Regions from separate parts of the Streptomyces sp. TAA040 genome, predicted to be linked through region 3. Evidence: riboswitches for the same ligand, from Rfam matches in the RefSeq annotation. Region 3 holds a riboswitch; each other region holds the start of a gene.

Region 1 (7,390 bases), on a different contig from region 3:
GCGGCGGCCAGCCTGGCCGAGGGCGTGCGCAGCGTCCACTCGCTCCCGCTCACCCCGCTCGGCCGGGACTCCGCGGTGGGCTCGCTGAACCTCTACTCCACCGCGGCCCGCACCTTCGACGCCGGGCTCCGGAGCGAGGCGCGCGCCTTCGCCGACCACGCCTCCGGAGCGCTCGGGGTGGCGCTCCGGATCGCCGGGCACGTCGAGTTCGGTGAGGACGTGCAGGCGGCAGTGGCCCGCCGGTCCGTCATCGACCAGGCTCTCGGCATCGTCATGGCGCAGCAGCGCTGCACGGCCGACCATGCCTTCGAGGTGCTGCGCCGGCTCTCGCAGAAGCGCAACGTGAAGCTGCACGAGGTCGCCGGCGGCATCGTCCTGGGCCTGAGCGGCGCCGGTCCGCGGCTCACCCCGATCACGCCCCGAGATGCCGTGCCCGACGCGCCCCGCTGACCGGCCCGGTCGGACGGGAAAGGGCCACTCGGGTGATCCTCGCCGGCGCGAACCGGTGGCAGGGGGCCGAAATCGAGTGATCCGGATCACTCGGCAGTGCTGTGCGCACGCATGTGATCGTTGGAGCCGGATATGAGCAACGAGGAGCACCCCACCCGCACGGTCGACACCCGGCACACGCAGCGCACAGCAGGCGTGCAACGCGCGGCGGGCACGCGTCCCGCGGCGGGCAGCCCGCCGATACTGCTGCCGCTGCCGCCCGTCCTCGCCTCCCGGAGCGGCGGCGGTGAACCGCCCGACCAGGTGGTTCGCGGCGCCCGCTGGACGGAGGGCTGCTGCGTGGTGACACTCGCCGGGGACATCGACTTCTTCACCGCCTCGTGGGTGCGCTCCGCAGTGGCCACCGGCGCCAGCGGCCCCGCCACCACGGTCGTGATCGACGCTTCCCGGGTCGGCTTCTGCGACTCAGGGCTGCTGCGCGCGGTCCTGCCGTGCGACGCCCCCCGGCGCCGGGTGCGGCTCGCCGCGCCCTCCCCGGCAGTGCGACGCCTGCTGGCCCTCGCCGCGCCCCCGGATTTCCCGCCGCCGTACCCGTCGGTCGCCGAGGCGCTGCGCAGCGCCGGCGCGGGTTCCTCGACCGGGGCGGCCCCCATGCCGTCCCGGTCGGGGTAAGAGATGCGGCCGTCTTCTTCGGCTGCTGCCCAGGGACGGAAACGCGCATACGACGCCCGCCACCGGTGGGGTGCGGGGGGTTCGCAGCCGGTGGCTCAACGGATCGGCTGCGCCCGGGGAGCTCTCCGAACAGCGTGGATGCGGGACTCCGAATCGATCACGGGCACGCAGAGTCAGGTGTGGCGTATCGGGTATACGGGTCGTTACCGCTGCACTCGCACGGGAAAGGCAAGCCATGATCATTACGACTCCGTCCCCGGGAACCGAGCCGAACGGGGCCTCCTGCCTCCGGCGGGAGCTCGTCGTCGACGGGAGCTCCGAAAGCGGAGTGCGAGCTCGGCAGTTCGCCGCGGACTTCCTGGAGGACGCCGCCGCCGAACTCGGCACCGACGTTCCGACCGGGCCCAGTGACGACGTGCGGCTCGTGGTCAGCGAGCTTGTGACCAACGCGGGCAAGTACGCCTCCGGCCGCTCCCTGCTCACGCTGATGCTGGACCGCATCGAGCGGCTCGTGCAGGTCTCCGTATGGGACGCCAACCCCGAGCTGCCGCTGCGGCTGCGGCCGGACGCCCAGCGTGTCGGAGGGCACGGGCTGGAGATCGTGCACGCCCTGTGCCGCTCGGTGGTGACCGAGTCCGGCCCCGGCGGCAAGCACGTGCACGCCGCGCTCCACTACTGACCGGGCCGGGCCGGCAGCGCCGCCCGCCGCGTGCCCGCTCCCGCCGCGTGCCCGCTCCAGGTGGGTCTGCATGAGGTACGCGGCCCCCGGCCGACAGTGAGCGGGCCGCCTGGTACCCCGTCGTCCCGTATCCCCGTACCCTCGCCCCGCGCCCCGGCGGGCGCACCACCAAGTCGTGGCCGGGGGCCGAGGCGGGGGCGGCTACCGGCAGCACTCCCCGGCCCCGGACACAGGTCCGGCCCGGCGCGGTGACCTGCACCGGCCGGGCCGGACCCGCCGTCGGGCTGCCCCGCCTCAGCGGGACCGGCCCGTCACCCGCTCAGCTGCGGACGCGTGCCGCCGTCGCCGCCCGGGGGGACGGCGCCCGGCTGCCCGGGCCGCGGGGACGCGAGTCACCAGCCCTGGTGGCCGCCGACGTTCGCGCAGGTGTTGCCGATGGCCGGGTTGAGCAGCCCGATCACGTTCACGCTGTTGCCGCAGGCGTTCACGGGCACATGCACCGGCACCTGGACCAGGTTGCCGGAGAGCACGCCGGGCGAGCCGATGGCCGCACCCTGGGCGCCGCTGTCGGCGGCGGCGGCGCCGCCGCTCATCAGGGCGATACCGGTGGCCGCGGCCAGGGCGACGGTCTTGGCCGTACGCATCATCAGTCGATCCTTTTCGTCAGGGGAACCCGGGGCACGGCTGTCCAGCCGGAGCAGGACGGCCGTTCCGGGGGGCCGGAGAAACCCGGCCCCCCGTTGAACTTCGGCGGTTGAAGCCTCCGGGACGGGTCCTGCACCGATGTTTCACCTGCACGAAGGACCGTGCGTGCGGCTGATTGACGTCTTGACGGCCCTGGGCGCAGGGCAGCGCCGGGACTGAGGCGGTCCCCGGGAGTGGGCGGCACCCCCGGTGTGGGCCAGTGCCGGGCATGGGACAGCGCGGGGGTGGACGACGAGGGGCCGGGCCCCCACCGGTAGTCGCGCACCAGGCCGCCGACCCGGCGCCCCCTCCTGCACCGGGGGCCCGCCGCCCTGCCGCCGGCGCCCACCTGAGCCACCCCGGCGCCCGACTGTGCCGTTCCCGTCGACCGGCCTGCGCCGCACCCGCGAGCTGCCGCCGGGCCGCGAATGGACAGTGCCGAGTAGCCGACCGCCGGGGCCGGGCCGAAGCTTGGAGGTGTGCACAGTTCAGGGCGCCATGCGGCGCACACGGACACCGGCCGCGCCGCGCGATCCCTGCCCGCTGCCCTGATCGTCCTCGGGGCTGTCATCCAGCTGGCCACACCGCCCGAGGTCACCTTCACCGCCCTCTTCACCGCCGCCCCCCTGATCGCCGCACCGCTGTACTCCCGCCGCGGCACCGCACTGACCGGGTTGACGGCGACGCTGGTCCTGATGCTGCTGATCGTCGGCCAGGACGACGGTGGCTGGGCGCGCGACATCAGCCAGGCCGTCACGATGACGACCGTCGCCGCGATCGCCCTGGGCATCAACCGGGTGCTGCGGCGCGGCACCGAGCAGTTGGCCTCCGCCCGGGGGGTCGCCGAGGTGGCCCAACTGGCCGTCCTGCCGGCACCGCCGGAACGGATGGACCGGTTGGAGATCGCGGCCCGCTACCAGGCCGCGCACGCCGACGCCCGCATCGGCGGCGACCTCTACGCCGCCCAGCAGACACCGTTTGGAGCCCGGCTGATCCTGGGCGACGTCCGGGGCAAGGGGCTGGGCGCGGTGGAGGCGGTGGGCGTGGTGATCGGCGCGTTCCGGGAGGCCGCCGAGCAGGAGAGCGAACTCGGAGGGGTCGCGGACCGGCTGGACCGGGCGCTCGTGCGCGAGGAGGAGCGCCGGCGCGACCCGGGCGAACCGGGCCCGGAGTCCTTCGAGGGGTTCGCCACCGCCGTACTGGCAGAGATCACCTCGGGGGGCGTGCTGCGGGTCGTGAACCGGGGACATCCTCCACCGGTGCTCCTGTGCGCGGACGGCGAGGTCCGCGTGCTCGACCCGGACGAGCCGGCACTGCCGCTCGGGCTCGCGTGCCTGGTCCCGGAACGGCTCGGCCGGTCGCGTGGGCCGGAGGTGTTCGACTTCCCCGTCGGCTCCACCCTGCTCCTGCACACCGACGGGCTCAGCGAGGCCCGGGACGCCGCGGGCGCCTTTTACCAGCTCGTGCCCCGCATCCGTGCGGAGGCGTGGCACACGCACCGGCCCCAGGCACTGCTGGAGGAACTCGTGACCGACGTCGCCGCCCACACGGGCGGCCGGGCCGACGACGACATGGCGCTGCTCGCCGTCGTCCGCCACCGCTGACCGGCCAGCCGTCCGGGCTGCCGCGTCCCGCCCGTCATCCACCCGTCGTGAACCCACCTTCCGGTCACTCCGGGTGAGGGATCTTGACCCCTCCGCATAACGACTTGGCGAAGATCTCCTCCGCGTGCGTTACGTCGACCCGCCCGTTATGACCGATTGACGGCTGAAGATCACTGAATGTTCTGCCGTTTGACAGTCTTGTTTCCGCGAAGACTTGGAATCTGGGACCCGGGTCTATTAACGTTCGATAACGCAGCGCGGTCGTCACTGCCGTCGCAAGAGACGGCACCGTGCGCCTTGGCCGAATCCAGACAGTGCGTCACCAGTCATCACCACTGCACCAAAGGAACCGGGGAACCATTACTTTGGGGTGAATCCGTCGGCATCGTCACGATGCCACCGGTAGGAGACCTTCCTGCTCCGAACCCGTCAGCTAACCCGGTAGGCCAGAAGGAAGGAAAGGAGAGCGCCCCCGTGGCGTCAAGCAGGCCTGCCACCGAGGCACCGCCGGTCGATATCGCGGCCTACGGTCCCTCCGTCGGCGACACCTGGGACGAGTGGAATCCCACCGAAGAGTCCATCCGCCCCGTCCGTGGTCGGCACCGCGTCGCCAAGCAGCGCGGGATGGCCCGCAGCGGCACCGTCCTCGGCGTCGGCATGGTCGCCGCCATCGGTGCGGGCGGCATGGCGACCGCCCAGGACAAGCCCAAGTCCCCGGTCTCGATGCCGGACCTCTCCACCTTCACCGACAGCCTCCCCGACGCCGCCGATCTCCCGGGCGTGGGCGGGCTCGTCTCCGACACCGAGGACGTCGGGACGACCACCGTCGCCGCGCCGCTCACCCAGGCCGGCCTGACCGCCACCGCCACCGACGCCGGGCAGACCGACGCGGGCGAGGCGCTCCGGGCCCGCATCCTCCAGCAGGCCGACCAGCAGCAGGAGGCCGCCGACCAGCAGGTTCGCGACGCGGCGTCCGCGGCAGCCGCGAGCAAGGCCGCCGACGAGGCTGCCGCGACGGCCGAAGCGGAGCGCAAGGCGGAGGAGGAGGAGAAGCGCAAGGCGGAGGAGGAGCAGAAGCGGAAGGCGGAGGAGGAACGCCTCCGCAAGCTCGCCGCCAGCTTCAGCCTCCCGCTCGCGTCGTACCAGCTCACCTCCGGATACGGCGAGGCCGGTTCGATGTGGTCCAGCAACCACACCGGCCAGGACTTCGCCGCCCCGAACGGCACGCCCGTCAAGGCAGTGCACAGCGGCACCATCAAGGAAGCCGGCTGGGCCGGTTCCTACGGGTACCGCATCGTCCTGGAGCTCTCGGACGGCACCGAGATCTGGTACTGCCACCTCTCCTCCATGACCAAGACCAGCGGCAGCGTCACCACAGGCGACGTCATCGGCCGCGTGGGCTCCACCGGCAACTCCTCCGGTCCGCACCTGCACGTGGAGGTCCGGCCCGGCGGTGGGGACGCCGTCGACCCGCTCGCCTGGCTCCGCGGGAAGGGACTCTCCGTCTGACCCGCGGCGCGACCGCCGCAGCGGTGACCGCCGTGACCGCCCCGTCCGTACGGCGCCGGGGCGGGGGCTGACGGCCCGTCAGCGGCCGGCGCCCCCGTCTGCCGGAGCCTCGTCCGGGACGGCGGCCACCCGCGACCGCGACGCCGCGCACGCGTCCACCCTGCACGCCCGTTCGCGGGCCGCCCGAACCCCGTCGCCGCCCCGCACCAGCCGGAGCTTCCGCTCCGGCACAGGAGGGGAGGGGCGGCGGCGTACCGCTCCGACGGCCCCGGTGCACCCCCCCCCGACACCGGGGCCGTCGGACCCCCGGCCGCCCGCGTCCGCCGGCAACCGCCGGACGGGCGGGCCGGCCGGCCCGCCCGCCCGGTACGCCGCCCCATGCCCGGCAGGGCGTGGCCGCCTCGGTGCAACCGGGACGGCGGGGCGTCACCCGGCGACGAGGAACCGGTCGAAAGCGGCCTCCGGCCGTATCCCCCGCCGCACCGAACTCCCCCGTGCCACGCCTCGCCGGCTCCAGATCCCCCCCCCGGCACCCGGGCCAGCAAGCTCTCCGGACTGCGCCCGAGTAGCCGGCGCGGTCGCGGAGACTCGGCCAGCAGCCCGGAGAGCAGCCCGGAGAGCAACCCGCGCTGTGGAGCCGCCCGCCGCGGCGTCCCGTCCACACAGGCCAGCACGCCGTGCGTGGTCACACAGGCGAGCGCGTCTCCGTCCTCCCACGATTCCTGCTGCCCGGGACCGGCCGCCGCCGAGAGCGGCACCACCCCGAACCCCGAGCTTCCTCAGCGACCGGTCCGCGGGGGCGGGCATCATCGGCGCGGTTGTCCATACACCCGCCCCACCGGGAGACGTACCACCAGGCGGCGGTCGGCGACCATGGCCGCACGGTACTCGTCCCAGTCCGGGTGCTCCCCCCGGAGGGCCCGGTAGACCGCCACCAACTCCTCGGTGACGTCGTCGTCCGGGCCTGCTGCGGGTGCCGTCACCTCGGCAGTGCCCTCGACGACCGTCCAGGCCCATCCGTCAGCGGCCGTCACGTGCAGACTCGCCCGCGGGTCGCGCCTCAGGTTCTTCAGCTTGGCCCGGTCCGCGGTGGTGGAGATCCTGACGCACTGTTCGGAAGCCGAGTAGGCGTAGTTGATGTTCGACAGCTGCGGCCGGCCGCAGCTCCGCAAGGTGGCGAGCACACCGAGGGCGTGCTGAGGCAGGAGAGCCAGCAGGGCTTTCTCCGACATACCGATGACCTCCCACGTCATCTCAACGGAAAGAGGAGAAGCATGCTATGCGGTCGCCCGGTCAAATCCTTGCCCTGAGCGCCACACCACAGTGGTATCGACTGAGGCGCACAGGTCTAGCAAGTCGGGACGCGGACGTTCCGGCAGCAGCAACGAGAGCGTAGGGTCGGAAGCTATATAACGACGGTAATCGAAGAGTTGCCCGATGGCCGTTCTTACAGATTCTCGGTTGGTGCTTCCTTTTGCCTCGATCAGTACATTTGCGGTGACATCGTGTAGGTCAGTGTAAAGAGGAACGATTTCTCCCGCCGGTAGAATCTTCTTGCGCGTTACCTCGTGCCCCAATCCTTCAAGGTGTCGTCGGTAGTGCACGACAAGTTCGGCTTCGCGCCTTCTCGTAGTGTGCCCTTGCGTCTGCCTGTAAGAATGTGCAAATTCGGTCTTGTTCTGCTCCACGGGGACATCTGTTACTTTGGGCTTAGTGCTGGGTGGCTGCGCTGAAGGGGGTTCACGTGGAAGGGTCTCGTGGACGGGGACGAGGCGGAATACGATCATACTCC
Region 2 (7,390 bases), on a different contig from region 3:
GCAGCCGGTTGTGCAGGCGGTCCAGGGTGCGCGCCTGCTGGGAGCCGGCGCGGTCCGCGGTCGCGGCCCGCCGGAGGAACTCCTCCGGCGCGGAGGAGAGCGCCAGTTGCACGGTGGGGCCGATCGCGCCGCCCTGCCGGTACTGCGCGGTCGCGTGGGAACCGAGCGCGTTGCGCGTGCGGTTGACGCGCGCCGTCTGCCGGGACGCCTCGTCGCGCAGTCCGTCCAGCTTCTTCTCCGCCTGCTCGGCGCGCTCGGTGGCGCCGTTGTACTTCTCCGTCGCCTGCTCGGCCTCGTGGTGGAGCCGGTCCACCATGCGCTGGACGTCGGCCTTCTCCCCGGCCGGTTGCGGGTCGGCGTGCGCGGCACCGCCGGAGCCGGTCGCGGTCGCGGTCGCCGCGCCCACCAGGGCCAGGCCGGCCCAACGAGAAGTGCGGAAGCCGGAGTTGCGGGGCTTGCGATGTGCTGCCATGGACGGCGACGCTAGGCCGTATCGGCCCCGTGAGCGGACGGTGACCTGTATTTTTCGCTGTCGATCGCGAAGTGGTCGGAACCGGGTGCCCCGGGCACATTTCGGAGCATCCGGTGCTGTGCTGTGTTCGGGGTGGCGAACGGGGCGGGTCTGACTCTTGCGGTGTGCTAATACCCCGATACGCTCCGCGTCATGGACGTACTCATCAATTTCTTTGTCGGGCTGCACATCATCGGCATCGCGGCACTCCTCGGCGGCTTCCTCCTCCAGATGAAGGCGATGAGCGCGGGCGAGGCCCGGCTGACGCCGGGCATGCTGCACGGCGCCTCCACCATGCTCCTGACGGGCCTCGCCCTGGTCGGCTTCAACCAGCTCGCCGACAACGACGTGAACCACGTCAAGGTCGCTGTCAAGCTCGCGGTGCTGGTGGTGATCCTGGTGCTCGTCTACGTCAAGCGCGACGAGCAGCGGGTGCCCGCCGGCACGATGGCCGCCGTGGGCGCGCTGACCTGCCTCAACGTCTTCCTCGCCACCATGTGGGTGTGACGCCCGCCCGGCCCCGCCCCACGAGGGTCCGGGCGGCCGACCCCGCCCGGCGTCAGGCCGGCCGCACCGCGCTGTGGAAGGGCATGTAGTCGATCGACTCGTACTTCACGTCGTCGCCCGGCTTGGAGGCGTGGATCATCTGGCCGCCGCCGACATAGATGCCCACATGGGTCACGTCCGGGTAGAAGAACACCAGGTCGCCCGGCTGCAACTGCGACTTGGCGACCCGCGTGCCGATGTCGACCTGGTCGTAGGTGGTGCGCGGCAGCTCGACCCCGGCCGCCCGCCAGGCCGCCTGGGTGAAGCCCGAGCAGTCGTACGAGTTCGGGCCGGCGGCACCCCAGACGTAGGGCTTGCCCAGCTCGCGCTTCGCGAAGGCCAGTACCTGCGAGGCCCTCCCGCTGCCGGCCGTGTCCTGCGATCCGTCCGCCCCCCCGGTGCCCGCCGTCTGCTCCTGCGAGGCCGGCTGCCCGCCCCCGGACGCCGGAGCGGCGGTCTCCCGCTCGGCAGCGGCCTCGGCGGCGGCCTTCCGCTCGGCAGCCGCCTTGCGCTCCGCGGCGCGTGCCTTCTCCTGGGCCTCGCGCTGCTTCTCCCGCTCGATGGCCGCCAGCCTGGCCTTCTCCTCCTCGGTCAGCTCGGACAGCAGGGTGCGGGCCTCCGCGAGCTTGCCCTGGACGGACTTCTTCTCCTCGGCCAGCTTCGTCTGGGCCCGGTTCAGCTCGGTGAGGTTCTTCGTCGCCTCGTCGCGCTTGTTGCCCGCCTCGCGCTGCTCCTCCTGGAAGTCGCCGACCGCCTGCTTCTGCTGACCGGTGAGCCGCTCCATCACGTGCGTCTGCTGGAAGTAGCCCTGCGGGTCCGCGGAGAGCAGCAGGGTGGCCGTCTCCGACATACCGCCGTTGCGGTACTGGGCGGCGGCGAAACCGCCCAGCTTGCGCCGGGCGTCGTTCAGCCGTTCGGTCCGCTCGGCGACCTCGTCCAGCAGCCGGTCTGACTTCTTGCGCTGCTTCTCGGCCTTCTCCTTCGCCGCGTTGTACTTCTGGGTCGCGGCGCCCGCCTGCCGGTGCAGCTCGTCGACCTTCTCCTGCGTCTCCTCCAGTGAGGGGCCGCCGTCGCCGGGTGCCGCGACGGCGCTCTGCGAGAGCAGCGTGACGGAGGCGAGCGCGGCGGCGGTCGCGCCCACCGTTCCTCCGCGCAGCGCGGCCGACTGCCGCACAGGGACACGCGGCTTGCGGTGTGTCGCCAAGACGGCAACTCCTTCCGTGGGCCGCCTACCGGGTTAGCTGTCGGGTTCGGGCGTCGGAAGGCTGCCCTACGGGTCCCTGCGCGGGCCCCGATTCACCCCGGAAGTGCACGGGTGGGTCCCCGGCTCCGGCGGATGCCGGACTCGGCGGAGGCCGCCCGTGCCGGCACTGTCGCCGACGGTCTCCGGGCCGCCTGAGGCAGCACCGTAGCCACGACACGGTGCTCTTGGGAAGACGGGTGCGCGCTATGTCCGAAACCGATTCGTTATCCGCGCGGCTCCGCGTCCGCTCGGTGACCTGCCGTGATCGGCTCCGGCCCGGGTGGGCAGGAGGCGGCGCCGCACCGGGCGGATGTGGGGCCGCCCCGCCGCACCGGGGGCGGGGCGGCCCCCGCGCCCGTCAGCCCTGCTGCTCCCGCGCCAGCCATTCCTGCTGCTTCTGCCGCTTCCACTGCTCCCAGCGGTTGGGGTAGCGGATCCGCACGTCGCCCATCGCGGTGCGCCCGCTCAGCTCCAGTGTCGGGGCACCGGGGACGGGTGGCTCGGAGACCCGGTTGCGGACCGAGCCGATGCTGACCCGCATGCCGTGGGGGCGGACCGACCACCCCGGGGGCACGACGATCGTCACGTTGCCCATCGCCGCGTTGATCTCCAGGTGGACCTCGCGCTGCCGGCACTCGGCCTGGGAGAAGTCGATCCGGACGTCCCCCATCCGCGAGGTGGCGGTGATCCGGGACGGCACCACCCAGTAACCGGTCTGCGTGATGTCCCCGGCCCCGGCCTTGAGCACCATCGGCTCACCGGCGCGCGGCTCGGGGGCGCCGGCGGTGGTCGGCAGGTCCGCGGTCAGCGGTTCCAGCTCGCCGTAGGTCTTCGCCCCGAATGCCCGCTCCAGCCGGTCCTCCAGCTCGTCGATGCCGATCCGGCCGTCGCCGGCGGCCTCCCGCAGCGTCTCGGCCACCGCTTCCCGGTCCGCGTGCGAAGCCCGCAGTTCGGGGTCGTGGCCGGGTCCTGGCGCGGTCGCTCCGGAGGGATCAGTCATGCCGCCAAGTCTAGGAGGTGCCCGCGGCCCCGGACAGAGCCGCAGACCGCTGCGTGCCGGGGCGGCGGACCCGGTGCTCGCCCCGGGGGTGACGGAGGGAGCCCTTAGACTCGGCAGCGATGAGCAGCCTCTTCGACGACAGCTTCCTGGCCGACCTGGAGCCCCCCGCGGGCGAGGCTCCGCCGCCGGACCCCGAGCACCCCGCCGCGCCGCAGCCGGAGGAGGTGCCGGACGGCCTGTTCGCGGGCTCGTTCGCCGGTCCCGGCGGCCCCCGGGACGCGTTCCACCGGGGCGGCGCTCCACGGACGGTCACGGACCCGGAGGAGCTGCTGGCCGGTCTGAACGAGCAGCAGGGCGCCGCGGTCGTGCACAGCGGCGGGCCGCTGCTGATCGTCGCGGGGGCGGGCTCGGGCAAGACCCGGGTGCTCACCCACCGCATCGCGTACCTGCTGGGGGCCAGGGGAGTGCACCCCGGCCAGGTGCTCGCCATCACCTTCACCAACAAGGCGGCCGGCGAGATGAAGGAGCGGGTGGCCGAGCTGGTCGGTCCGCGCGCCCAGTCGATGTGGGTCTCCACCTTCCACAGCGCCTGCGTGCGGATCCTGCGCCGGGAGAGCAAGCGGCTCGGCTTCACCTCCTCGTTCTCCATCTACGACGGGGCCGACTCGCGCCGGCTGATGGCGCTCGTCTGCCGCGACCTGGCACTCGACCCCAAGCGGTTCCCGCCGAAGGCGTTCAGCGCGAAGGTCTCGAACCTCAAGAACGAACTCGTCGACGAGGAGGACTTCGCCGCCACCGCGGCGGACGGCTTCGAGAAGACGCTGGCCGAGGCGTACACCCTGTACCAGGCACGGCTGCGCGAGGCCAACGCGCTGGACTTCGACGACATCATCATGACGACCGTCCACCTGCTCCAGGCGTTCGACGACGTCGCCGAGCACTACCGCCGGCGCTTCCGGCACGTCCTGGTCGACGAGTACCAGGACACCAACCACGCCCAGTACACCCTGGTCAGGGAGCTGGTGGGGACGGGCCGAGCAGTGGGACCCGCCTCGGCGGACGACGGTCAGGGCGAGGCGCCCGCCGGGCCGGAGCGCGCCGAGCTGTGCGTGGTGGGCGACGCGGACCAGAGCATCTACGCCTTCCGCGGCGCCACCATTCGCAACATCCTCCGTTTCGAGGAGGACTACCCGGACGCCACCACCATCCTGCTGGAGCAGAACTACCGCTCCACCCAGACGATCCTCGGCGCGGCCAACTCCGTGATCGAGCGGAATGAGAACCGGCGGCCCAAGAACCTGTGGACGGAGGCCGGGGCCGGCCCCCGGATCACCGGCTACGTCGCCGACACCGAGCACGACGAGGCCCAGTTCGTCGCCGAGGAGATCGACCGGCTGACGGACGCGGGGGACGCCAGGGCGGGGGACGTCGCGGTCTTCTACCGCACCAACGCCCAGTCCCGGGTCTTCGAGGAGATCTTCATCCGGGTCGGCCTGCCGTACAAGGTCGTCGGCGGGGTGCGCTTCTACGAGCGCAGGGAGGTCCGCGACGTCCTGGCGTACCTGCGGGTGCTCGCCAACCCGGAGGACTCCGTTCCGCTGCGGCGCATCCTGAACGTCCCCAAGCGCGGCATCGGCGACCGGGCCGAGGCGATGCTGGACGCCCTGGCGCTGCGCGAGCGGACGACCTTCCCGGACGCGCTCCGCCGCGTCGACGAGGCCTACGGGATGGCGTCCCGCTCGGCCAACGCGGTCAAGCGGTTCAACACTCTCATGGAGGAGCTGCGCACGGTCGCCGAGTCCGGTGCCGGTCCGGCCACCGTGCTGGAAGCCGTACTCGAACGCACCGGCTACCTGGCCGAGTTGCAGGCGTCCACCGACCCGCAGGACGAGACCAGGGTGGAGAACCTCCAGGAACTCGCCGCGGTGGCGCTGGAGTTCGAGCAGGAGCGCGGGGAGGACGACCCGGGCACCCTCTCCGACTTCCTGGAGCAGGTCGCCCTCGTGGCCGACTCCGACCAGATCCCCGACGAGGACGACGGCGAGGCCGAGAACACCGGCGTCATCACTCTGATGACGCTGCACACGGCCAAGGGCCTGGAGTTCCCGGTCGTCTTCCTCACCGGCATGGAGGACGGCGTGTTCCCGCACATGAGGGCGCTGGGCCAGCCGAAGGAGCTGGAGGAGGAGCGCCGGCTCGCCTACGTCGGCATCACCCGGGCGCGGGAGCGGCTGTACCTGAGCCGCTCGACCCTGCGCAGCGCATGGGGACAGCCGGCCTACAACCCGGCCTCCCGGTTCCTGGAGGAGATCCCGCCGGAGTACCTCGACTGGCGGCGGACGGGCAGCGCGGCGGGGGGCGGCCCCGCCGCGGCGAGGGCCGGAGGGCTCGCCGCCCCCGCCGGCCGGCGGGGGAGCGGCGGCTTCGCCACCCGGCGGGTCAGGGAGCGCCCGGTGGTGGCACTCGCGGTCGGCGACCGGGTCACCCACGACACCTTCGGCCTGGGCACCGTCGTCGGGGTCAACGGCGGCGGGGACAGCGCCGAGGCGACCATCGACTTCGGTGATCCGAAACCCAAGCGCCTGCTGCTGCGCTACGCCCCCGTCGAGAAGCTCTGACCGGACGGCGGTGCGGCCGGTGTGCCGGCCGCACCGCCGTGCCGGATCAGCCGCCGTGCGGAGCGCTGACGTCGAGGACCCAGGTGACGCCGAAACGGTCGGTGAGCATGCCGTACAGCGGTGTCCACTGCGCGGGCTCCGGCGCCCGCACCACGGTCGAGTCCCCGGCCGGCCCGCTCCACAGGGCGCGGACTCCCCGGCGTCGTCGCCGCGCACGGAGACGAAGGACGGGTTCTGGCCGCGGTCCCGGGGCAGGGCAGGTGCGCGGGCACGTCAGAGGTCATCACCTTGAAGCCGTTGTCGCCGGCGGCCCCGACCCACGTCACCCGGTCCGCCTCGCTGCCGTCCTGCACGCGCCCGCGTCCCCGTAGGTGACCGCGAGGGTGCTGCCCGCCGAAGACGGACCGGCAGAAGTCCAGTACCTCGCGGGCGGTCCCCCGGAAGTTCAGATGAGTGGTGGGCGTGACGGCCATGGCCTGCTCCCTGCTTCGACGCGATGTGGGCATCGCCGACCGTCCACGCTCCGCAGGCGGTTGCCGTGCCCGGGAGCGGTGCTCCCTCGCGGCTGGTGCCACGATGACGGAGCAAGAGGACAGGGCCTGTCCTCCTCCTCGGGAGGCGAGCGGGCCGGGTGCCACGGACGACGGCGCCGCTGGTCGGAAACGTTCCGACCAGCGGCGCCGTGGATGCCCGGAGGTGGCGGCCTGCGCCGGGCCTACGTCGGGTCGAGCCCCTTGCCGCGGAACCAGGCCAGCGGATCGACCGCCGAACCGCCGCCCGGCCGCACCTCGAAGTGCAGGTGGGGGCCGGTCGAGTTGCCCGAGTTGCCGGAGTAGGCGATCGTGTCGCCGGCCTTCACCGGACCGCTCCTGATCTTGGTGCTGCTGAGGTGGCAGTACCAGGTCTCGGTGCCGTCGGCGGCCGTGACCACGGCCATGTTGCCGTACGCGAGGTCCCACTTGGTGCTCACCGTGCCGTCGGTGGCAGCCAGCACCGGAGTGCCGTAACTGACGGGGAAGTCGATGCCGGTGTGCATCGACATCCAGTTGACGCCCGCCTGACCGTAGTAGGCGCTCAGCCCGTGCTGCGCGACCGGGAGGGCGAACTTGGGACGCATGGCCTCGGCACGGGCGGCCTCGGCCTCCTTGCGCTTGCGCTCCTCCTCCTGGCGCTTCTTGAGGTCGATGCGCTCCTGCGTCCGGCTGGCGCGCCCGGCGAAGTCGCCCGCGTCCGCGGAGACCCCGGCGAGCTGGGTGTCCAGCTTGCTGTTGGCGGCGGAGACCTTCTGCGGTTCGGCGTCCGGGGCCGCCTGGAGCGGCTTGTCCTCGGTGTCCTCGGTGTGGTCGTTCACCGAGGCGGCGGCGATGCCGGCCACCCCCATGACCGCCACCGAGGGCACCGCGACGGTGAGCAGCGCCGACCGCCTGGGCTTGGCGGCACGTCGGCGCCCGCGGGAGGGGGCGACCGGCAGG
Region 3 (7,390 bases):
ACGCACCGCACCGGGCGGACGCCCGGCTGGCCGAGGCCGGTGCCCCGCCCGGACGTCCTGCCGCCGGCCGCCCGGCCGCCCTGCGCGCCAAATCCGCCGGGTTGCCCGCCGTCGGTGCCGGGCGCCGTCCGGACGGCGGCTGAGCCCGCGTCCGGGCGTGCGGCCTCAGCCGAAGAGGCCGCTGCACGCGTTGAGCGCGGGCTGGCCGCCGAGGTGTGCGTAGAGGGGACGCGGGAGTCCTTCGGGATCTCGCCCCCGCGGGCCAGATCGATGAGCCACGGTCATCGGCTCGCCCTCGTGCACCGGGTCGATGACCACGCCCTCCAGGCTTCCGCTGAGCCGGATCGCGTCCGGGACGGATTCGACCGGGATGCCGTACCGGTCGCCCGCCCAGCCCTCCGGCACGGTGATCTCGTCGTCCCGCAGATCGCGGCCGAGGCCGATCAGTTCCGCGGTCCCGCGGGCGATCCTCGTCACCTGGGCCCGTGTCTCGGCGGGCCGGGCCGAGGCGTCGACGCACAGGGCCTGCCCGGGGCCGGTCCCGGGCAGGCGAACCCGGCGACCATGCCTGTGTGGGGGCTGCCGGTCACGCTGCACCTCACGACCGAGTCGGCGGTCGGGCGGGGCGGGCGAACGGGAGGTGGCGGTGGGATGACGGACCCGTCGGCGCCGTCCGCATGCTGGGACTGCTGCCGCGGGCGTGCGTGATGCTGGACACACGTGATGAGGTGATAGCTCATATGAGCGCTCTCCTGAGTACTGCAAGCCTCCAAGGAGCGCGGTCCGATGCCTTCGATGGAAGGTGCGACAGTTCAACGTCCCGTTCACTCGGAGTCGCGACCGAGGGTTTACGGTCACTCAGGGCGAGGATGGTTTCACTCCTTGAAAACCACCGATGGACGAAAGTGAACCGCTTTTTACTTTCGATTCTCCGGCGGACGGGTGGTCGTGGCCCACTGACGTGCGGTTGCCCGTGCCCCGGCACCTTCGATCCGGCTACGCTCCGGCCGTCAGGGCAGCCGTCCACGAGGAGTGAGCCCCGTGTCGGAAAACAGAGACCCCCACGCGACCGCGAACGCTCCGAAGTTCGTCTACGCCTTCTCCGAGGGCAACCGGGACCTCAAGGACCTCCTCGGCGGGAAGGGCGCGAACCTCGCCGAGATGACCAACCTCGGCCTCCCGGTCCCTCCCGGGTTCACCATCACCACCGAGGCCTGCCGGGTCTACCTCGACTCCGGGGCCGAACCCCCCGAGCTCCGCGAGGAGGTCGGCCGCCACCTCGCCGCGCTGGAGGAGCGGATGGGCAAGCAGCTCGGCCGGCCGGACGACCCGCTGCTGGTGTCCGTGCGGTCCGGAGCCAAGTTCTCGATGCCGGGGATGATGGACACTGTCCTCAACATCGGACTCTCCGACGCCTCGGTCGGCGGACTGGCCGCCCAGTCCGGGGACGAGCGGTTCGCCTGGGACTCCTACCGGCGGCTCATCCAGATGTTCGGACGCACCGTCCTCGGGGTGGACGGCGAGCTGTTCGAGGAGGCGCTGGCGCAGGCGAAGCAGCGCCGCGGCGCCGCCACGGACGTCGACCTGGACGCCGAGGCGCTGCGCGAGCTGGTCACGGACTTCAAGGACATCGTCGCGAAGCAGACCGGCCGGGAGTTCCCGCAGGAGCCGCGCGAGCAGATGGACCTCGCGGTCCGCGCGGTCTTCGCCTCGTGGAACGGCGACCGGGCCAGGCTCTACCGCCGGCAGGAGCGCATCCCCGGCGACCTGGGCACCGCGGTCACCGTCTGCTCCATGGTCTTCGGCAACCTCGGCCCCGACTCGGGCACCGGGGTCGCGTTCACCCGGGACCCGGCGAGCGGCCAGCAGGGGGTGTACGGCGACTACCTCCAGAACGCCCAGGGCGAGGACGTCGTGGCGGGCATCAGGAACACCGTCCCCCTGGCCGCGCTGGAGACGCTGGACAGGGCGTCCTACGAGCGGCTGATGCAGATCATGGAGACGCTGGAGACGCACTACCGGGACCTGTGCGACATCGAGTTCACCATCGAGCGGGGCACGCTCTGGATGCTCCAGACCCGGGTCGGCAAGCGCACCGCCGCCGCCGCCTTCCGGATCGCCACCCAACTCGTCGACCAGGGGCTGATCGACGAGGCGGAGGCCCTGCAACGGGTGAACGGCGCCCAGCTCGCCCAGCTCATGTTCCCGCGCTTCGACGCGGCCGGCGGCGAGCGGCCCGAGCAGCTCGGCCGGGGCATCGCGGCCTCGCCCGGCGCGGCCGTCGGCAAGGCGGTCTTCGACTCGTACACGGCGATCAAGTGGTCCCGCTCCGGGGAGAAGGTCATCCTGATCCGCCGGGAGACCAACCCGGACGACCTGGACGGCATGATCGCCGCCGAGGGCATCCTCACCTCGCGGGGAGGCAAGACCTCGCACGCCGCCGTGGTGGCCCGCGGGATGGGCAAGACCTGCGTCTGCGGCGCCGAGGACCTGGAGGTGGACACCAAGCGCCGCCGGCTCACGGCCCCGCACCCGGACGGCAGGGGCACGGTGGTCGTCGACGAGGGGGACGTGGTCTCCATCGACGGCTCCACCGGCAAGGTCTACCGTGGCGAGGTCCCGGTCGTCCCCTCACCCGTGGTCGAGTACTTCGAGGGCCGGATGCACGCCGGGGCCGACGACGCCGGCGAACTCGTGCAGTCGGTGCACCGGATGATGGCCTACGCCGACCGGATGCGCCGGCTGCGGGTGCGGGCGAACGCCGACAACGCGGAGGACGCGGCCAGGGCCCGGCGCTTCGGCGCCCAGGGCATCGGGCTGTGCCGGACCGAGCACATGTTCCTCGGCGAGCGCCGGGAACTGGTGGAGCACCTCATCCTCGCGGACACCGACGCCGAGCGGGAGTCCGCCCTCGGTGCGCTGTTGCCCCTCCAGAAGGGCGACTTCAAGGAGCTCTTCGAGTCCATGGACGGGCTGCCGGTGACGGTGCGGCTGCTCGACCCGCCGCTGCACGAGTTCCTGCCGGACATCACCGAGCTGTCGGTACGGGTCGCGCTGGCCGAGTCCCGACGGGACGCCAACGAGAACGACCTCCGGCTCCTCCAGGCCGTCCACCGGCTGCACGAGCAGAACCCGATGCTCGGGCTGCGCGGGGTACGCCTCGGGCTGGTCGTGCCCGGGCTGTTCAGCATGCAGGTGCGGGCGATCGCCGAGGCCGCCGCCGAACGCAAGGGTGCCAAGGCCGACCCGCGGGCGGAGATCATGATCCCGCTGGTCGGCACCGTCCAGGAGCTGGAGATCGTCCGGGACGACGCGGAGCGGGTGATCGCCGAGGTGGAGGCGGCCTACGGGGTGGAGCTGGGTCTCACCCTCGGCACCATGATCGAGCTGCCCCGGGCGGCGCTCACCGCGGGCCAGATCGCCGAGTCCGCCGACTTCTTCTCCTTCGGCACCAACGACCTGACCCAGACGGTGTGGGGGTTCAGTCGGGACGACGTCGAGGCCAGCTTCTTCACCGCCTACCTGGAGAAGGGCATCTTCGGCGTCTCCCCCTTCGAGACGATCGACCTGGACGGGGTGGGCAAGCTGGTCCGGGACGCGGCGGAGGCGGGGCGGGCCACTCGGCCGGAGCTGAAGCTCGGGGTCTGCGGGGAGCACGGCGGCGACCCCGAGTCGGTGCACTTCTTCCACGAGGTCGGCCTGGACTACGTCTCCTGTTCTCCCTTCCGGATCCCGGTCGCCCGGCTGGAAGCCGGCCGGGCCGCGGCACGGAGCACCGGGAGCGACAGCCGCTGACACGACCGCGACCTCCGGGGTCGCCGCCGCGCCCTGACCCTCACTGCGGCGGTGGCCCCGGTCCCCGGGAGGGGGACGGTGGGAGACCTTGTGCGGAGGCCCCGCCGCCCCTCCCGACTCCGCCGGGCGGAGGCGCACCGGCGGACGGAAGAACCGGCCGTGCCCCTCGTGAGGGGCACGGCCGGTCTCTCGTCCCCTTGGGGGAGCGTCGCTCAGAGGGAGACGCCGTTGTCGCGCAGGTAGGCCAGCGGGTCGATGTCCGAGCCGTACGACGGGCCCGTGCGGACCTCGAAGTGCAGGTGCGGGCCGGTGCTGTTGCCGGTCGAGCCCGACAGGCCGAGCTGGTCGCCGGCGCCGACGCTCTGGCCGGCGGAGACGGAGAGCGAGGAGAGGTGGGCGTACTGGCTGTAGCGCCCGTCCGCGTGCTTGACGACGACCTCGTTGCCGTAGGCGCCGCCCCAGCCCGCGGAGACCACAGTGCCGGTGCCGACCGAACGGACCGAGGTGCCGGTGCCGACGGAGAAGTCCACTCCGGTGTGGTAACCGCTCGACCAGCTTCCGCCCGATGCGCGGTAGGCGGTGCTGGGCGCACCGTCCACCGGCGCGGTGAACCCGCCGGTGGTGGCGGCCTCGGCCGGAGCAGCGGGCTCCTGGCTCTGCTCCTCCACGGGTTCCGGCTTCGGCTCGGGCTTCTCCTGCTTCGGCTCCTGCTTCTCGGCCGACTGCTGCTTCGGCTGCTCGGCGGGAGCACTCGACTTCTCGGCGGGGGCGTCCGACGTACCGCCGCTGCCGTCCAGGCTGAGCCGCTGGCCGGGGAAGATCAGGTCCGGGTCGCTGCCGACTGTCTCGCGGTTCTGCTCGTAGACGGTCTGCCAGCCGCCCCGCACGTGCTCCGCGACCGCGATGTTGTGGAGGGTGTCGCCGCTGGCGACGGTGTAGTCGTGCGAGCCCTCCGACTTCGCGGCCGCGGCCTTCTTCTGCTCGGCGGCCTGCGGCTCGGACTTCTTCGGCTGCGCGGCCTGCTCCGACTGCTGCTCGGTCTTCGCGCCGGACTCGGAGGCGTTGTTCTGCGCGCCGTCCGGGGCGATGTCCGGCGTGCCGCTGTCCTGGCTCAGGCCGGCACGCGGGCCGCAGACCGGCCAGGCGCCCGGGCCCTGCATCTCCAGGAGCTTCTCGGCGGCGGCTATCTGCTGGTCCTTCGTGGCGAGGTCGGCGCGCGGTGCGTACTGCGTGCCGCCGGCAGCCGCCCAGCTCGACTGCTGGAACTGGAGACCGCCGTAGAAGCCGTTTCCGGTGTTGATCGACCAGTTGCCGGTGCTCTCGCACTCGGCGACCTTGTCCCACACGGAGACCGGGGCCGCGTTCGCGGAACCCGCGGTGATCAGCGGAGCAGCGATACCGGCACCGCCCGCGGTGAGGGCGAGCGAGACCTTGGAGACCTGACGGGACATCAGGGGTTTGCGCGGACGACGGTGGCGACCACGAGACATGGGTTGAGTCCTCTCCTGCGCCTGCGAGGTGAGCTGTCGGATTCGGGCTGGAGCTGCCCGGCCATCCCCCACCGTGATCCGGTGGCGCATGGCTTCACCCCTAGCCGACCCGCGTGCTCCGCGGTCCGGCACTTACCTTGGTTCCCCCGCTCCTGCCGGCCTGATGCAGTCGTTTCCCTCTACCGGCGGCAGGATTCGGCGTGACCGGCGTGGGACCTCCGCACGGGATGCGGTGGCGGGATGAACGGTAATCACAACGATTTGGCCGGGACAAGCGAAACCAGGTTTTGCTCAGCCGCTCCGGGGGTCGCATGGGAGCATTTTCGGCGCGCTGTGAGATCGATCATTTCCGACGTCACGGACGTGCGGGCTTGCATGTGCACATAAAAACCGCACTGAGCAGGGGAATTGACGCTGAGGCGAGAAGTGGCCGACGAGGTGCAATTGTACGGGGGCGCGGTCCTGTGAGTCCGGTCACCCGAACCGTCTCGTGCTTCCTTATATCGGTGCATTCCCGACCCGTGGAAGCTGAGAGGGTGTCAGGTTCCGAAATCACCCACCTCTTGACTGCCACACCGCTTGTCCGTTTTGGGTGCGAGGTGACTTTGAGGGGCTTTTGTGACGCGACGTTGCTGGATGAATCGGTCGCGTCCCGCCATCCCGACGGGCGGCGGGACGCGATTCGCCGGTGCTCAGGGCGGCGGCTCGCCGGTGCCGGTCAGGCGGGCCGGATGGGTGCGGACGATGACCGAGTCGTCGTCCAGGCAGCGGCCCGTCGCCAGGTCGAAGCGCTGCTTGAGCAGCGGGGAGGCCACGAACGGCCGGCCCGCCGCGGACCCGAGTAGTCCGCGCGAGAGCACGTACGCACCGGTGAACGGATCCCGGTTGTCCACCGCGTGGACGCCGCCGCTGCGGTCGGTGAAGACGGCGATCTGCCGCCCGTCCGGGAGCAGTGCCGCGACTCCGCGGCCCGGCACCAGGTCGCCGGGAGCGCAGACCGGATGCCAGGAGTCCCCGGCCCGCACCTCGATCCGGGCGGCCGTCCCGCCGTCGGCCGGGTGCGCCCCGGCGTCGGTGGACGCCCCGGTGTTCGGGTGCGGTCCGCCGCTCGGGAGCGGGCACGGGGGAGAGTCGGCGGGTTCGGCGGCCGTGACGGGGGAAGGGCGGGTCGGGCTCATCGGGTGGCGCTCCCTTCGAGGCGGCGGACGGGGATCTCCGGCCCCGCCAGCAGGGTCAGATCGGGTTTGACCTGCTCGCGCTCGCCGACGAACCGCACCGAGGGGTCGGGTGTGCCGGGAGCGTTGACGAAGGAGACGAAGCGGCGGAGCTTCTCCGGGTCGGCGAGGGTTTCAGCCCATTCGTCCCGGTAGTCTGAGACGTGCGAGGCCATCAGCGCCTCCAGCTCGGCGCAGATGCCCAAGGCGTCGTCCACCACCACCTCCCGGACGTGGCCGAGGCCGCCCTCGATGCGCTCCAGCCACACCGAGGTGCGTTCCAGCCGTTCCGCGGTGCGGATGTAGAACATCAGGAAGCGGTCTATCAGCCGGACCAGCCCGGCGTCCGAGAGGTCCTGGGCGAGCAGGTCGGCGTGCCGCGGAGTGGCGCCCCCGTTGCCGCCGACGTAGAGGTTCCAGCCGTTGGCGGTGGCAATGACTCCGAAGTCCTTGCTCTGCGCCTCCGCGCACTCCCGCTGGCAGCCGGAGACCGCCGACTTCAGCTTGTGCGGCGCCCGCAGGCCCCGGTAGCGCAGCTCCAGACCGATCGCCATCCGCACCGAGTCCTGCACCCCGTACCGGCACCAGGTCTGCCCCACGCAGGACTTCACCGTCCGCAGCGCCTTGCCGTAGGCGTGCCCGGACTCGAAGCCCGCGTCCACCAGCCTTCCCCAGATCGCAGGCAACTGGTCCACCCGGGCCCCGAACAGGTCGATGCGCTGACCACCGGTGATCTTCGTGTAGAGCCCGAACTCACGGGCGACCTCGCCGATCACGATCAGTCCCTCCGGTGTGATCTCACCGCCCGGGACCCGGGGCACGACCGAGTACGAGCCGTTGCGCTGGAGATTCGCCAGGAAGTGGTCGTTGGTGTCCTGGAGCGCCGCCTGC

What was found. Region 3 has a riboswitch for cyclic di-AMP ahead of H300_RS0104065 (transglycosylase family protein). Riboswitches for the same ligand answer to the same signal wherever they lie in the genome.
Region 1: another riboswitch for cyclic di-AMP. It lies ahead of H300_RS0118430 (M23 family metallopeptidase); the one in region 3 lies ahead of H300_RS0104065 (transglycosylase family protein).
Region 2: another riboswitch for cyclic di-AMP. It lies ahead of H300_RS0106030 (NlpC/P60 family protein); the one in region 3 lies ahead of H300_RS0104065 (transglycosylase family protein).

The regions. Positions count from the first base shown of each region.
Region 1 is NZ_AUKR01000024.1:17,271-24,660, reverse strand. It holds gene H300_RS27725 (GAF and ANTAR domain-containing protein) at 1-450, shown strand, start outside; gene H300_RS29405 (STAS domain-containing protein) at 583-1,122, shown strand; gene H300_RS27715 (ATP-binding protein) at 1,358-1,801, shown strand; gene H300_RS0118440 (chaplin) at 2,194-2,448, opposite strand; gene H300_RS27710 (PP2C family protein-serine/threonine phosphatase) at 2,965-4,089, shown strand; cyclic di-AMP (ydaO/yuaA leader) riboswitch at 4,410-4,552, shown strand; gene H300_RS0118430 (M23 family metallopeptidase) at 4,564-5,598, shown strand; gene H300_RS0118420 (PPOX class F420-dependent oxidoreductase) at 6,405-6,830, opposite strand; gene H300_RS31570 (SRA domain-containing endonuclease) at 6,876-7,390, opposite strand, start outside.
Region 2 is NZ_AUKR01000006.1:69,096-76,485, forward strand. It holds gene H300_RS0106020 (C40 family peptidase) at 1-472, opposite strand, end outside; gene H300_RS0106025 (hypothetical protein) at 665-1,018, shown strand; gene H300_RS0106030 (NlpC/P60 family protein) at 1,071-2,261, opposite strand; cyclic di-AMP (ydaO/yuaA leader) riboswitch at 2,268-2,418, opposite strand; gene H300_RS0106040 (DUF1707 and DUF2154 domain-containing protein) at 2,659-3,300, opposite strand; gene pcrA (DNA helicase PcrA) at 3,420-5,918, shown strand; gene H300_RS29805 (M23 family metallopeptidase) at 6,634-7,390, opposite strand, start outside.
Region 3 is NZ_AUKR01000005.1:23,429-30,818, reverse strand. It holds gene H300_RS24855 (ROK family transcriptional regulator) at 1-143, shown strand, start outside; gene H300_RS24850 (hypothetical protein) at 166-477, opposite strand; gene ppdK (pyruvate, phosphate dikinase) at 1,042-3,795, shown strand; gene H300_RS0104065 (transglycosylase family protein) at 4,008-5,285, opposite strand; cyclic di-AMP (ydaO/yuaA leader) riboswitch at 5,289-5,467, opposite strand; gene nirD (nitrite reductase small subunit NirD) at 5,978-6,316, opposite strand; gene nirB (nitrite reductase large subunit NirB) at 6,460-7,390, opposite strand, start outside.